DNA from 3 places in the Candidatus Enterococcus lowellii genome. Region 3 is predicted to be linked to each of the others. Evidence: predicted binding sites of a transcription regulator. Region 3 holds the regulator's gene; each other region holds the start of a gene.
What was found. The regulator LexA, encoded in region 3, represses DNA repair genes until DNA is damaged. The targets are predictions, from matches to a motif close to CNAACANNTGTTNG.
Positions count from the first base shown of each region.

Region 1: a site for LexA is predicted at 3,090-3,103, ahead of uvrB (excinuclease ABC subunit UvrB). Genes of this name have one in related genera too.
Region 2: a site for LexA is predicted at 2,494-2,507, ahead of DOK78_RS10230 (CitMHS family transporter). Genes of this name have one in related genera too.

Region 1 covers NZ_CP147251.1:2,312,372-2,317,471, forward strand. Annotated here, with positions in the region: gene uvrA (excinuclease ABC subunit UvrA) at 1-1,012, opposite strand, end outside; gene uvrB (excinuclease ABC subunit UvrB) at 1,031-3,016, opposite strand; gene DOK78_RS11250 (amino acid ABC transporter substrate-binding protein/permease) at 3,271-5,100, shown strand, end outside.
Region 2 covers NZ_CP147251.1:2,094,915-2,100,014, reverse strand. Annotated here, with positions in the region: gene citG (triphosphoribosyl-dephospho-CoA synthase CitG) at 1-243, opposite strand, end outside; gene DOK78_RS10235 (GntR family transcriptional regulator) at 236-931, opposite strand; gene DOK78_RS10230 (CitMHS family transporter) at 1,071-2,468, opposite strand; gene DOK78_RS10225 (hypothetical protein) at 2,881-3,228, shown strand; gene DOK78_RS10220 (acetyl-CoA carboxylase biotin carboxyl carrier protein subunit) at 3,240-3,623, shown strand; gene DOK78_RS10215 (sodium ion-translocating decarboxylase subunit beta) at 3,651-4,766, shown strand; gene DOK78_RS10210 (OadG-related small transporter subunit) at 4,783-4,920, shown strand; partial or broken gene citC ([citrate (pro-3S)-lyase] ligase) at 4,953-5,100, shown strand, end outside.
Region 3 covers NZ_CP147251.1:1,911,595-1,916,694, reverse strand. Annotated here, with positions in the region: gene tkt (transketolase) at 1-887, opposite strand, end outside; gene DOK78_RS09260 (DUF896 family protein) at 989-1,231, opposite strand; gene lexA (transcriptional repressor LexA) at 1,405-2,022, shown strand; gene hemH (ferrochelatase) at 2,093-2,989, opposite strand; gene DOK78_RS09245 (MFS transporter) at 2,996-4,333, opposite strand; gene hemQ (hydrogen peroxide-dependent heme synthase) at 4,347-5,099, opposite strand.

The DNA of each region.
Region 1 (5,100 bases), 400 kb from region 3:
CTTCAAACGGTGTATCCATATCAATGGAAAATTCTAAACAAGCCTGTTCTAGCATTTGTGGATAATATTGCGAACTAATTGGGTTCCAAGGGACTAATGCACCTTCGCGTAATGTCTTTGTCTGATCAGGAACAACTAGATCAATATCCACTTCCAACTTAATTCCTAGCCCATCACATTCGGCACATGCGCCAAATGGAGCATTGAATGAGAACAAGCGTGGTTCTAATTCCCCCACTGTAAATCCGCAATAAGGACAAGAATAGTGCTCACTAAATAATAATTCCTCGTGCCCGATAACATCGACAATTGCATAGCCTTCTGCCAGACGTAATGCGGCTTCAAAAGAATCGAATAAACGCGAGCGAATGCCTTCTTTCACTACAATCCGGTCAATAATAATCGCAATATCATGTTTTTTATTTTTTTCAAGTTCAGGTGCTTCAGAAATATCATACACTTCGCCATCGACACGAATACGTACATACCCTTCGCGTTGAATCGTCTCAAATACGCGTTTATGTTGCCCTTTTTTTTGAGTAATGACTGGTGCTAAAATTTGAATTTTACTGCGATCAGGTAACTCCAAAACTTGATCCACCATTTGTTCAACAGATTGACTGGTAATCTCTGTGTGATCATTCGGACAAATTGGATGCCCAATTCGTGCATATAAAAGACGTAAATAATCATTAATTTCGGTCACCGTTCCGACGGTAGAACGAGGATTTTTACTGGTCGTTTTTTGATCAATTGAAATTGCTGGACTTAAGCCATCAATGCTATCCACATCTGGTTTATCCATTTGACCTAAAAATTGACGCGCATAAGCAGAAAGGCTTTCAACATAACGTCGTTGACCTTCTGCATAAAGCGTATCAAATGCTAAAGAACTTTTCCCAGAACCTGATAATCCAGTTACTACAACTAATTGGTCACGTGGAATAGTGACATCAATATTTTTTAAATTATGCGCACGTGCGCCATGAATCACGATTTTATCGTTCGCCATAACTTGCCTCCTGTTAAACTAAGCTTTTAACTCTAATATAGTATCGCGTAAAGTCGCGGCTTTTTCAAAGTCCAACGCTTTCGCAGCTTCTTTCATTTCTTTTTCTAATTTCAATAACAATAATTCTTTTTCTTCTTTTGATAAGTCTTCATATGAATTCACATCATAATCGGCGACTTCTTCAGCAACTTTCGAAATAGAAATCAAATCGCGAATTTCTTTAATAATCGTTTTTGGTACAATTCCATGTTCAACATTGTATGCTTCTTGAATGCTTCGACGACGAGATGTCTCATCAATTGCTCGTTGCATTGAATCAGTCATTTTATCTGCATACATAATTACTTTCCCTTCTGCATTTCTTGCCGCACGCCCAATGGTTTGAACTAATGAACGCTCGCTTCGTAGAAATCCTTCTTTGTCTGCGTCCAAAATGGCTACTAGCGAAACCTCTGGAACATCCAAACCTTCACGTAGTAAGTTAATGCCAACTAAGACATCAAATTCTCCCAAACGCAAGTCACGGATAATTTCTGTACGTTCTAATGTTTTAATATCGCTATGCAGATATTTAACCTTAATGCCTAATTCTTTGAAATAGTCTGTTAAATCTTCAGACATTTTCTTCGTTAAAGTTGTGACAAACACCCGTTCATTTTTTTCTACACGTTCATTAATTTCACCAACCAAATCATCAATTTGTCCCATAATTGGTCGAACTTCAATGACGGGATCTAATAAACCAGTAGGACGAATAATTTGTTGAACAACACTATCTGTCTGTTCATGCTCGTAAGGTCCTGGAGTTGCTGAAACATAAATAATTTGATTGACATGTTTTTCAAATTCTTCTAGGCGCAAAGGACGGTTATCCAAAGCCGATGGCAAACGAAAACCGTAATCCACCAACATTTGCTTTCTGGCACGGTCGCCATTGTACATGCCCCTAATTTGCGGCATTGTTACATGCGATTCGTCAATCACAATAAGATAATCATCAGGGAAGAAATCGATTAATGTGTACGGTGGTTCGCCTTCTTTTCGTCCATCCATATGGCGAGAATAGTTTTCAATTCCTGAAGTATAGCCCATTTCTCGCAACATCTCTATGTCGTAATTTGTTCGTTGTTCTAAACGTTGTGCTTCTAACAGCTGATTATTTTCTTTTAAAATTGCCAATCTCATATCTAATTCTTTTTGAATAGACGCAATGGCATGTTCCATATGTTCGCTGTCAGTTAAAAAGTGTGTTGCTGGGAAAATCGATACATGTTCAGTTTCTCCTAAAATTTCTCCAGTTAAAGCATCTACTTCACGGATCCGATCAATTTCATCTCCAAAAAATTCTACACGTAATGCTCGTTCATCACGTGATGCTGGGAAAATTTCCACGACATCTCCTCTTACACGAAAACGACCACGTTGAAAATCGATATCATTTCTTTCAAATTGAATATCAATTAGCGAACGTAAGATTTCATCACGACTAACTTCCATCCCCACACGTAAAGAAACGACTTGTTTTTGATATTCCATAGGTGAACCCAAACCAAAAATACACGACACTGAAGCAACAACTATCACATCATTGCGTTCTAATAATGCACTCGTTGCAGAATGTCGTAATTTATCTATTTCATCATTAATACTTGAATCTTTTTCGATATAAGTGTCACTTGAAGGAACATACGCTTCTGGTTGATAATAATCATAGTAACTAACAAAATATTCTACTGCATTGTTTGGAAAAAATTCCTTAAACTCTCCATATAATTGTCCTGCTAAAGTTTTATTGTGAGCAATAATCAAAGTAGGTTTATTGACATTTTGAATAACATTCGAAATGGTGTATGTTTTTCCTGTACCAGTCGCACCTAACAAAATTTGTGCTTTTTTATTTGCTTGTACCCCTTCTGTCAATTCTCTAATTGCTTCTGGCTGATCTCCTGCAGGTTGATATTTGGAGACTAATTCAAAATGATGAGTAGTATCTCTTTCAATCATAAAATGCATGCCCTCTTTCTTCTTTAAAGGGTCTTAAATATAAAGACCGTCTACTTTTATTATTTTAACACAGCGAACATACTTTCGCTATTTTTTATAACTTTTCAATAAAAAAAGAATGATATGCGATTATTTCTAACATTGTGTGTTAGAAGAAAAGATTTTTTTCGCAAATTTCGGCTATTTTCTTGCCTACTATAAAAGCTTTGATATATAATTTTGTAATATCTGACACTTAGGAGGAATTATTTAATATGAAAAGAAAAACTCTATTCATTTCATTATTTTCGTTTATGATGACGTTATTCTTTTTTTCAAGCGCGACAACACTCGCTGCTGAAAAAACTTATAAAATAGGGACGGATGTCACATTTGCACCTTTTGAATTTCAAAACGAAAAAAATGAATACGTTGGGATCGACATCGATTTGTTGAATGCTATCGCTGATGATCAAGATTTTGACGTTGACTTGCGCCCTCTTGGGTTCGATTCATCTGTACAAGGAGTTCAATCAAATCAACTGGATGCCATGATTGCTGGAATGAGTATTACCGACGAACGCAAAAAAAGTTTTGATTTCTCAGATCCATATTTTGACAGTGGAATCCAAATGGCTGTAAAAGCTGATGACGACGAAACCACTTCTTTGGATAATTTAAAAGGTAAAACGGTCGGTGCCAAAGTTGGGACAGAAAGTGCAACTTTTTTAGAAGACAACAAAGATAAATATGAGTTTGATGTCAAAAACTACGATGATGCAACTGGTTTATATGGTGCTGTTAAAAATGGAACTGTCGTGGCAATCTTTGATGACTTTCCTGTTTTAGGATATGCAATCAATCAAGGGGAACAACTAAAATTAGTTGGTGAACCCCAAAAAGGAAATTCTTACGGTTTTGCTGTTAAAAAAGGTGAAAATAAAGAATTGCTAGAAAAATTCAATGCTGGCTTAAAGAAAATGAAAGAATCTGGTGAATACGACAAAATTGTCGCTAAATACATCACTTCTGGTAGCGAAGAAACAGATGCTGGTGAGATGAAAAAAGTCGAACCTAAAAAAGATTTATATGTCATTGCGAGTGATTCAGCCTTTGCTCCATTTGAATTTCAAGATGAAAATAATCAATACATTGGAATCGATGTTGATTTATTAAATCGCGCTGCTGAATTGCAAGGATTTAACATTCGTTTTAACCACATCGGTTTCTCTGGAGCTGTCCAGGCAGTCGAAGGTAATCAAGCTGACGCCATGATTGCTGGCATGTCTATCACAGAGCAACGAAAAGAATCATTTGATTTCTCAGAGCCTTACTTTGAAAGTGGTATTCAATTAGCGGTTAAAACCGGAACAACAGATATTACTGCTTATGAAGATTTAGATGGCAAAACGGTTGGTGCTAAAGTTGGTACGGAAAGTGCTGATTTCTTAGAAAAAAATAAAGATAAATACGGCTATAATCTTAAATATTACGATGCCGCAGACCAATTATATGACGCTGTTCGTGTAGGTGCAATTGACGCTTTGATGGATGATTACCCAGTAATTGGTTACGCCATTGCTCAAGGACAAGAATTAGAAACGCCAATTGATCGTGAATCTGGTGGTGAATATGGATTTGCAGTTAAAAAGGGACAAAATCCTGAATTATTAGAAATGTTCAACGAGGCCTTAGCTGAAATGAAACGTACCGGCGAATATGATGAAATTGTTTCTCGCTACATTCAAGATGGCAAAAAAGCTGAAAGTAGTGTGAACGAATCAACATTCACTGGTTTAATTAAAAACAACTATAAAGTCTTACTAACAGGACTTGGCAAAACAATTGCTTTAGCATTGATTTCTTTTGCTTTAGCATTAGTCGTAGGTGTAATTTTTGGACTATTTAGTGTAGCACCAATTAAAGGTCTACGTGTCTTCGCTTCAATCTATGTCGATATTATTCGTGGTATTCCAATGATGGTATTAGCATTCTTTATCTTCTTTGGATTATCTGATGCAATTGGCGTTACAATTCCCGACTTTGCAGCGGGAGTAATTACCTTAACGCTCAATGCAAGTGCCTATATTGCCGAAATTGTTCGT
Region 2 (5,100 bases), 180 kb from region 3:
AACAGTTCGTAGTTTTGAAAAAAGAGAAGGCAACACGTCATTATGACGATAACCAATTAAGACGTATTCATTAAAAAAGGGAGCCAGACTTTGAATGCTATCAATAAAGGTGAAGAAGTCCATATCTTGATGTGCGCCATTGGAAAACCGATCCACTAGACCTGGTTTTGGTGAGAGACTTACTTCATAAAGTAAAGCTTTAATGGCAATTCCAGCAATTTGCTGTGATAAATATTCAGTCAATTTGACGACGCTCCATTTCTTTTAAAATAAATGTTAAGGAGCGATTAAGGTGTTCGTGCGTAATTAAAGTAATTTGTTCGCTATTCTGTGTTTTCATGCCTCTAAAAATTAACCAGTGCTCTTTTAATGCTCGGCTTCGTCGAGAGGATGATCGGATGGCAATATCCCTAAAATAAATTAAATAGGCTTGTAATTCAGTTACGATTGTTTTTAATCTAAGCATTTGACTTTTTTCATAGATGAAAGAATTAAAGTCAGAGAAATTTTGCAATAATTTATCAACTTGACCGGTTTCGTTTAAATACTCTCCTTGTATGAGCAGTGATTCCAATTCTTCAAAATCATCATCGGTCATTAAATTCATTGCTTTGATTGTCGCTAAAGTATCTAGTGATTTTCGAATTTCATAGATTTCGTGAGCGTCTTTAATGCTGATACCTTTGATGACGATTCCAATTTTAGGTACATGTGTAACCAATTGTTCTTTGACTAATTCTTGCAGTGCGAATCGAATAGGTGTACGGCTAATATTCAATACTTCTGAAAATTCTTTTTCATTTATACGTTCACCAGCAGGAATATCTCCTAAAATAATTGTTTTTCGGAAAGCTTCGTATATACAAGCTTTAAGTGGTTTATTTTGTGTTAGATCCAAATTTTTTTTCACGACTTCAATAATAGATGCCATGATTAGACCTCCTTTAATAGTATAACAGTGATTACTTTTGAGTACACTGATAAATTTAGATACCTCGTTTATGTTTAATTTACTATAAAACAATTATTGGACAAATCTAAGAATAATTTTCTTGGATTTGTCCATTATTTTAGTTTTGTGGGATAAAAATAGGCATATGTCCAAGTAAAACAATAGTTACAATGAAAATGATAAAGATTCCTAAAGCATACTTAGCTGATTCTTTTTGCCATTGCCCCATATCTAGGCCGGTTAAACGAAGCAATAAATAGATAAATGCCACTAAGGGACTTAATAAATGAAAAGCCTGTCCCATTAATGAAGCAAGAGCCATTGACATATTATCAAATCCATAAGAACGTCCTGCTTCTGCTAAAACAGGCATCACTCCAAAGTAAAATCCATCATTGGAAATAAAGAAGGTACCTGGTGCAGAAATGAAGGCAATAACTAATCCCCACGCTCCAGCAAGTTGTTCTGGAATAATATCGACAAAACTGTTCGCTAAAGCATTTGCCATACCTGAGCCCTGGAATAGACCCATGAATACACCAGCAGCAAATACAAGAATGACTACTTGAACGGCATCTCCTCCGTTAGCACCAATCCGAGCACTTTGATCTTTTAATACAGGATAGTTGACAATTAAAGCAATACAAGTACCAACTAAGAAAAGTAATAATGGAGGCATAGAAATCCATTCTGGGAGACCTAATTGGTTAACAAAAGAACTTAATACCAGCCATGCAATTAAGACAATTGTTAAAATACCATTGAATATAAAATTATTTGGACGACGAATTGTTAGAATTTCTGAATCAGTTACGCTAGTCATTTCTTCTATTTCAGCATCCGAAAAGCTTGTGACGCCCAAACGAGCACGTTCTTTTTTTCCCATACGATAAGCAACAAAGAAGATAACATATAAGATTGAAATAATCATACCTGGAGCTAGGTAAGACAGTATATCTGCATCAACCTCTAAAACCGCCATTGCACGGGCAGTAGGACCACCCCAAGGCAATAGATTCATAATAGTATTTTGTAAAATAATCAAAACACCTAGGTTCATCAATTTCATGTTCAGTTTTTTATAGATTGGAATAAACGCAGAACAACAAATCAAAGTGGTCGTTGTTCCATCACCATTTAGTGATACTGCGGCAGCCACGACTGCAGTTGCCATCAAAACTTTCATGGGGTCGCCTTTAGCAAAATAAATCATTTTTTTGGTAATTGGATCAAATAATCCTGCGTCCAGCATGATTGAGAAATAAAGAATGGCAAAGAGCAACATAATTCCTGTTGTTGCTGTTGTTGCGATACCTTCCATTACAAAATTGCCAATGTGTACTTCTGGAATACTGCCATCTGCTCCAGTTGGTGGACTTGCGACACCTGTGGCAATCGCAATCAAAGTGAACACAAGCGGAACAACTACTAATGAAGTAAATGGTGATAACTTTTTCTTCATGATGACGAACATGAAGATGATAATCATTGCGTAAGATAAAATAGTTAGTAACATTTTTTCTTCCTTTCTTCTAATTGAACGAATGTTTTTTTGAAAACGGTAACAATAACAAAGAAATAAAAAAGAAATTAATAATTTTAATTTCACAATCTATCTGTTTTTTTTATTATTATTTCCTGTTTACAAATTTAGAATAATCAAATTAACGAAAAGAATAAAGATGGTGACTAACAAAAGAACACAAAAAAAACAATCGTGGACTATAAATCTTATTCAGTACTTAATTAAATATTAATAGAATCTTAATTGTCTATAAATAGCTTTATACCAACGTTTTCAAGGTTTTGTAGGATGGTTTTAGAAATATGAACACGAAAAGAACAATTTAAGTTTGAATTTTTTCTACATCTTTTCGATGAGTTTTCTATAATGAGTCTGTGAAATAAATTTAAGAAAGGAGTAGTCAATGAATCTGATAAAGCGATTGTTCACAAAAAAACAAAATGGAGAAGAAAACGTTTTCGAAAATAACTTGGACAGCCAAAAAATATCCGAGAAGGAGTCTGACGGATGGGAAGCGATTCCGACATTTATAGAAATGAATCCAAAAGATTATGAACGAATTAGTGTTATTGTGACAGCCATAGCAGCTGGCGATCGTCCAGATAGTCAGTTTGTTATAAAACGGATTCTTCAAAGAAACCCAGAGGCAAGAACAGTTGCGATTATTTCTGCTAGTTTAGTCTCAGAGTTAGCTGATGATAGTCAGTTGTTTGTTAAGAGTATTGCCAAGAAAAAGATAGATAGCATATAGGAGGAGTATCGATGTTACGAAAATTTAAAATCTCAATTGATGGTACGGAATACTTAGTAGAAATGGAAGAAGTGGGGGCGGTACAACAGCCAGTAGCAGTTTCTGCACCGGCAGCACCAGCACCAGTTCCTGAACCAGAGCCTCAAGAAACACCGGCGCCAGTAGCAACATCACAAGCAGGAGTCGATGCAATGGTTGCACCTATGCCGGGTACAGTATTGAAAATTTTAGTAAAAACAGGAGATGCTGTACAAGCGAATCAACCACTATTGATTTTAGAAGCTATGAAAATGGAAAATGAAATCGTAGCAAACCAAGCAGGAACTGTTAATGGCATTCATGTTACACAAGGTCAAGTGGTTAATCCAGGTGAACCATTATTAACTATTAAATAAGTTTGATAAAAAGAGGAAGTGAAATTTGTGGAGACATTAATTCAAGGTATTTTAGGTATGGGACAAGAACCCGGAAGAATCGTTATGATGCTGATTGGTGGACTATTGATGTACTTAGGAATCAAGAAGGAATATGAACCAACTTTACTTGTACCTATGGGATTAGGAACAATTTTAGTCAACTTTCCAAATTCTGGGGTATTATTCGCTGGTGGAGAACCAGGACCTTTCAATGTGTTGTTCGATTTTGGAATTTCAACAGAATTATTCCCTTTACTGTTATTTATTGGAATAGGCGCAATGATTGATTTTGGACCATTACTACAAAATCCATTTATGCTCTTATTTGGAGCTGCTGCTCAATTTGGAATTTTCTTTACAATTATTATGGCTGTTCTATTAGGATTTGATTTATTCGATGCTGCGTCTATTGGAATTATTGGCGCTGCAGATGGTCCGACTTCTATTTTTGTGGCTAATACACTTAATTCTAAATATATGGGGGCAATCATGGTGGCGGCCTATTCATATATGTCATTAGTTCCAATTATCCAACCAGTGGCGATTAAAGCAGTTACAACTAAGGCAGAGCGTCGGATACGAATGACTTATCGTGCTGGAGAAGTATCACAAACAGCTAAAATCTTATTCCCAGTTGTCATTTCAATTGTTGCTGGGTTAATTGCACCAGTATCGTTACCGTTAGTCGGCTTTTTGATGTTTGGTAATTTGTTACGTGAATGTGGTGTATTAGACCGCTTATCTTTGACTGCTCAAAATGAATTAGTTAACATTATCAGTATTTTGCTAGGATTATCTATTTCAGTCAGTATGAATTATGAAGACTTTTTACAAGTAGATACGTTAATGGTTATTGGTTTAGGTTTGATTGCTTTTGTTATGGATTCTATTGGCGGTGTGTTGTTTGCGAAATTTATCAATCTGTTCCGCAAGGAGAAAGTAAACCCGATGATTGGTGCTGCAGGAATCTCAGCTTTTCCAATGTCTAGTCGAGTGATTCAAAAGATGGCGACTGATGAAGATCCGCAGAACTTCATTTTAATGCATGCTGCTGGTGCAAACGTTTCTGGTCAAATTGCTTCTGTTATTGCTGGCGGTTTATTGTTAGCGTTTTTAGCTTAAGAAAGGATGAATAATTATGTCAATTAATATAGAAGATTTAAAAACCTCCTTTGAACTGCTTGTTTTAGGTTGGGGCGGAGTTTTCTTGGTACTATTTATTATTTACTTGTCATCGAAACTTTTGACGAAACTATTTCCAGTTAAGAAAAAGTAAGGAGATCATCAGTTATGTACAACGTATATACAATGAAACGAATCTGGTTGGATGTTGATAAAAAGGGCTATAAGCAGTGGGCAGAACTAATGGCAAAAGCGAACCTTCATACAAACGAACGACTTGAGTACACGATTGGTATATGATGATGAACAATTGATCGCAACGGGTTCTTATGAT
Region 3 (5,100 bases):
AAACGTGCTGCAACTTCTTCAGGTACAGCAAATTCAGGATACTCCCAGCCGTAGGCTTTTTTCGCTGCTTGAATGCCTTCTGCTCCTAACGGTGCGCCGTGTACAGAAGAGGTCCCTGCATTTGGTGCGCCAAACCCGATGACAGTTTTCACTTCAATCAGTGTTGGTTTGTCTGTTTCTGCTTGCGCTTCTTCAATCGCTTTAGAAATCGCTTCTAAATCTGTTCCTTCTTCTACAAGGATATGTTGCCAACCGTAAGCTTCAAAACGTTGTCCGACATTTTCTGTGAATGCTTTTGATGTTGGACCATCTAAGGAAATATCATTTGAATCATATAATACAATTAATTTTCCTAATTTCATATGACCTGCCATTGAAGCTGCTTCTTGAGAAACACCTTCCATTAAATCACCATCTCCACAAAGTCCATAGGTGTAATGATCAATCACGTTAAATTTCTCACGATTGTAGGTAGCAGCTAAATGAGCTTCAGCCATTGCCATTCCGACTGCCATGGCAATCCCTTGTCCCAGTGGTCCAGTCGTTGCTTCGACGCCATCTGTATGGCCAACTTCTGGATGCCCTGGTGTACGGCTATCCCATTGACGGAAGTTTTTCAAATCATCGGTCGTTACATCATAACCTGCGCAATGCAATAAGCTATATAATAACGCTGAACCATGTCCTGCCGAAAGCACAAAACGATCACGATCGACCCAATTACGAGAAGTTTTTGGATTTACTTTCAAATGTTTTGTCCATAATGCGTAGGCCATTGGAGCAGCCCCCATTGGTAGTCCTGGATGTCCCGAATTTGCTTTTTGTACCGCATCAATACTTAATGTACGTAGCGTATCAACACCAAGTTGATCAATTTTATCAAACAATACTAACGCCTCCTATTTAGGTTTTTTTTACCTATATTACATATCTATTATAAAAGATACCTCTGCAATTATCAATACTTTTTGCATCGGTATCTTTTATTTTACTTTCTATTGTGTAAACCTTTCGCTTTTTGAATTTGTTTTAGTTTTTCCGGCGTCACATCATTGCCTTCTGGATCGACTACTTTCATCCCTTCAATATGGTGCTTCATCCCACCACGAAAAGCTGTAATATACTCTTGTCTTAATGTTTGCTGTTCTGCTTGTTCCTTTTCAGTAAGTCCTTCTGTTTTTTTCTTTTTAGCTAACTCATTAATTCTATCTAATTTTTCTTTGGATAACATGATATCAAGCTCCTTTCTTTTCCATCTTATACAAAACAATCAAAAAAAACAATCAAAACAGAAACCGAACGTTTGTTTGATTTTTTTCAGAGCATATGTTACACTACGTTTAATAAAACTAGTCATATTTTTCATTTTATAATGATTCAAATAAAGGAAAGAAGGTGTTCGTTTTGGCAAAACGTACAGAAAACCGACAACTTGAAGTTTTAAAATTTATTCATACTCGAGTCAGTGAAAAAGGGTATCCACCTACAGTGAGAGAAATTGGTGAAGCTGTGCAACTTTCCTCTACATCAACTGTTCATGGTCATTTATCACGTTTAGAAAAAAAAGGCTTAATCCAAAGAGACCCTACAAAACCTCGAGCCATTGAATTAACCACACTGGGCTTAGAAACAATCGGTGCTCAACAACAAAAAATCCCTTTGTTAGGTGTAGTAACTGCTGGTGAACCCATTTTAGCAGTAGAAGAGGCTTCTGATTTTTTCCCAATCCCTCCTAATCTAGTTGAAGATAGTGGCCAATTATTTATGTTAACCATTCGCGGCGAAAGCATGATTAATGCTGGCATTCTAGATGGTGATCAAGTAATTGTAAGAAAACAAGACATTGCTGGAAATGGCGATATTGTTATTGCTATGACTGATGAAGATGAAGCAACTTGTAAAAGATTTTATAAAGAAAAAACTTATATTCGATTACAACCGGAAAATGATTATATGGAACCAATTATTTTACCAAGTGTTAAAATTTTAGGGCTAGTTGTCGGTTTGTATCGTCACTTTTAAAAATTCTTCATATCTATAACGAAGAGCACCCAAAATGTTAACCTAAATTTTGAGTGCTCTTCATTTTTGTTTAATTTGAAAGAATTTCTGCTGCTAAACCGCTAATAAAATCGGGATGAGTATTCGGCATATCTAAGCGACGGTACTCTCCATCTAATTCTTCTACTAATTCTTTACACTCAATATCATTATCATAGAGTGTTTCTAAATTATCTGCAACAAAACCAAATGGTAGATAAATAATCTCTTCATAACCTTCTTTTAACAATTCTTCGGTCACATCTTCAACACGTGGACCAATCCATTTATCCGCTGTACGTCCAGCACTTTGCCACGCATGACCAAAGTCCAATGAACCTGCTACACGTTGCGCAATTGCTTTAGCGGCACCGGTTATTTCATCAACATACGGATCGCCATTTAGCAATAGACGCTCAGGCAAACTATGTGCCGTGAACAAAAATTTCTGCTTTTTCTCAGAATTCAATGCTGCTTGAATTTGGTTAGCCCAAAATACTTGAAATCCTTCATGTTGCCAAAAGTGACGATGTGCTGTATAGGAAATTTCTGGATAAACTTCCAATTCTTTTTCAACACGATCATGATATTGCTTAATAAAACTAGAATCATGTGGTGCTAGTACCATTCCATGAATCGTTTGAAATCCTTGCGCTACAATATCTGCCACTGCATCTTCAATAAATGGACGAATATGACGTAAACCAGTAAACACATGATACTCTACTGCGCTAGTCACATTTAATTTTTCCTCAACAGCTAAACGTTGCGCCTCTGTGATACGAGCTAAGGGTGAAACCCCACCAATTTCTTCATAACGACCAGCTAATTCATCATAAAGTTCTTGGGAAGGTTCTTTCCCATGACGAATATGGGTATAATAATCCCAAATTTCTTCTGTATTGTTTGGTGTCCCATAACTCATTAGTAAAACTGCTTGTTTTTGCATGACAAATTATGCCTTCTTTCTCATATAAAAAATAAAAATTAGTGTGACAACCATTAAACCAATTAACATTTGGGAAAAACCAAGCGAACCAGTCGCATGTGCCAAGACACCGATTATGGTAATACCAATTGTCATACCTAATTTTTTACAAACCGATAATAAACTCAAAGAAGCATTACGATCTCTAGGCGAAGCTTCTACCACTAATACTTGTAACGGAACAGTCATTAATGCCCCAATCGCAATACCAAAGAACAACAGTGCAATCAAGAACATTTTAAACGAAACAACCGAGAAGTACATCGTAACTAAGCTAATAAAAACTAGCATCATTGTGCCTGTTGTAGAATGTGTTGCCCCTTTTCTATCTGTCCAAATTCCCGCAATTTTCGAACCAATAAAAGTTCCTACAGCCATTACTGTCATTAATGATCCTGCTTTTCTTGCATCAAGATGGAATGTCATTTCAATAAATGATGGTAAGAAAGCAAATAAAGACATCACTAAACCTGTTGTAATTCCTCCAAGTAAACTTGTACGATACGCAGGTACTTGCCATAATTTTCGTGAAAATAGTACAGCTAATTTTTCATTTTCTCGTGCTGTTTCTACCTTCATAAATAAAGTGCTAGCGATAATTAAAATTGCTGCATAAACAACTAATTCTACGATATGACCACGAGAAAACCCTCTTGTTAATAATAAATTAAATGCTAGTAAAGCTAATACAAACAAACTGTTTCCTTTGATATCAAACGATTTTGTTTCTGAGTTTGTTACTTTTGGCACAATGAAGAATGCAAGTAAGAAAATAATCGCAATTAAACATGCCATAACAAAATAAATATTACGCCAATCATGGGTTTTGGCTAAACTAACTACACTGATAATAGGTGCGACAATTGTCGATAAGGCAACTAATGCCCCGATATTCCCAACTCTTCCACCAATTTTCCTTTCTGTCTTGGCAAAAACCAAAGAAAGTGTCAACGTTAATAGCGAACTACTACCAAAAGCTTGCAGCGCACGAAAGACTAGTAACATTGGGAACGATTGACTTAAAGCAATCCCTAATACACCAACGAAATAAAACGCTAATTCTGTTAAAAAGACCATACGATAACCAAAACGGTCGATCATACTTCCCATAACAGGCGTAGCAAATAATAAACCTAATGTATAAATAGAAACAATCCAACTTTTTTCAGCAGGTGTTAACATTAATCCTCTAGCCATTGAAGATAAATTAGTACTAATAATTCCCGAATCTAATTGTGTGATAAATAAACTAATAACTAATAATGGGGCAAACCATCTTTCTGATTTTGTGGCACGTAACTCCATTGAACAAATCCTCCTAAAGCAACCCTAAATATGTTTGTAATTGTTGTGTTGTATTTAATGACGTTCCGACCATAAAATATGGAAAATCAGAATATACACTGCTGGCTTCTGAAAAGCGCATTTCATAAATAATTTTTTTAAATTCTAATGGATCTTCGGCAAATAAAGTTACGCCCCATTCATGATCATCAAAACCAATTGATCCTGTGATAAATTGACGAATTTTCCCTGCATATTTACGACCAATTAATCCATGTTCTTTCATTAGCTCACGTCTTTGGTCATAAGATAACGTATACCAGTTGACATCGCCTGAACGGACTTTGTTCATCGGATAAAAACAGATATACTCTTCTTTCGGTAATTCTGGATAAAGATTTTTATTTGTTCTTGCCCAAGCTGTCTCTGTTTTTGGCATTCCACTATATGTGCCAAGTTCAATTACGGAAACATAGCTGTGAACTGGTTGTAGGTATTGATAGATTGCCAAACTATGCCATGCGTTTTCAGCAGCATTGAGTTCTTTTAATTCTGGTCGCAACAGCATAAAACCAAAATCACCCTTGTGACCGGTCACATTCCACAAATAATGACTGCCTTTTTGTGCATCCTCAATTTCTTGCCATTCGTTCACTAACTCAGACAATTCGTTGATTGCTGCTTGCTTTGTTTCATTTGTTTCTTTTTGCCATGCTGCCCAATTCATTTGAAAAACAAGATGCAAGCAATACCATCCATCTAAGGTTTCCACCTTTTCTGTAATCATG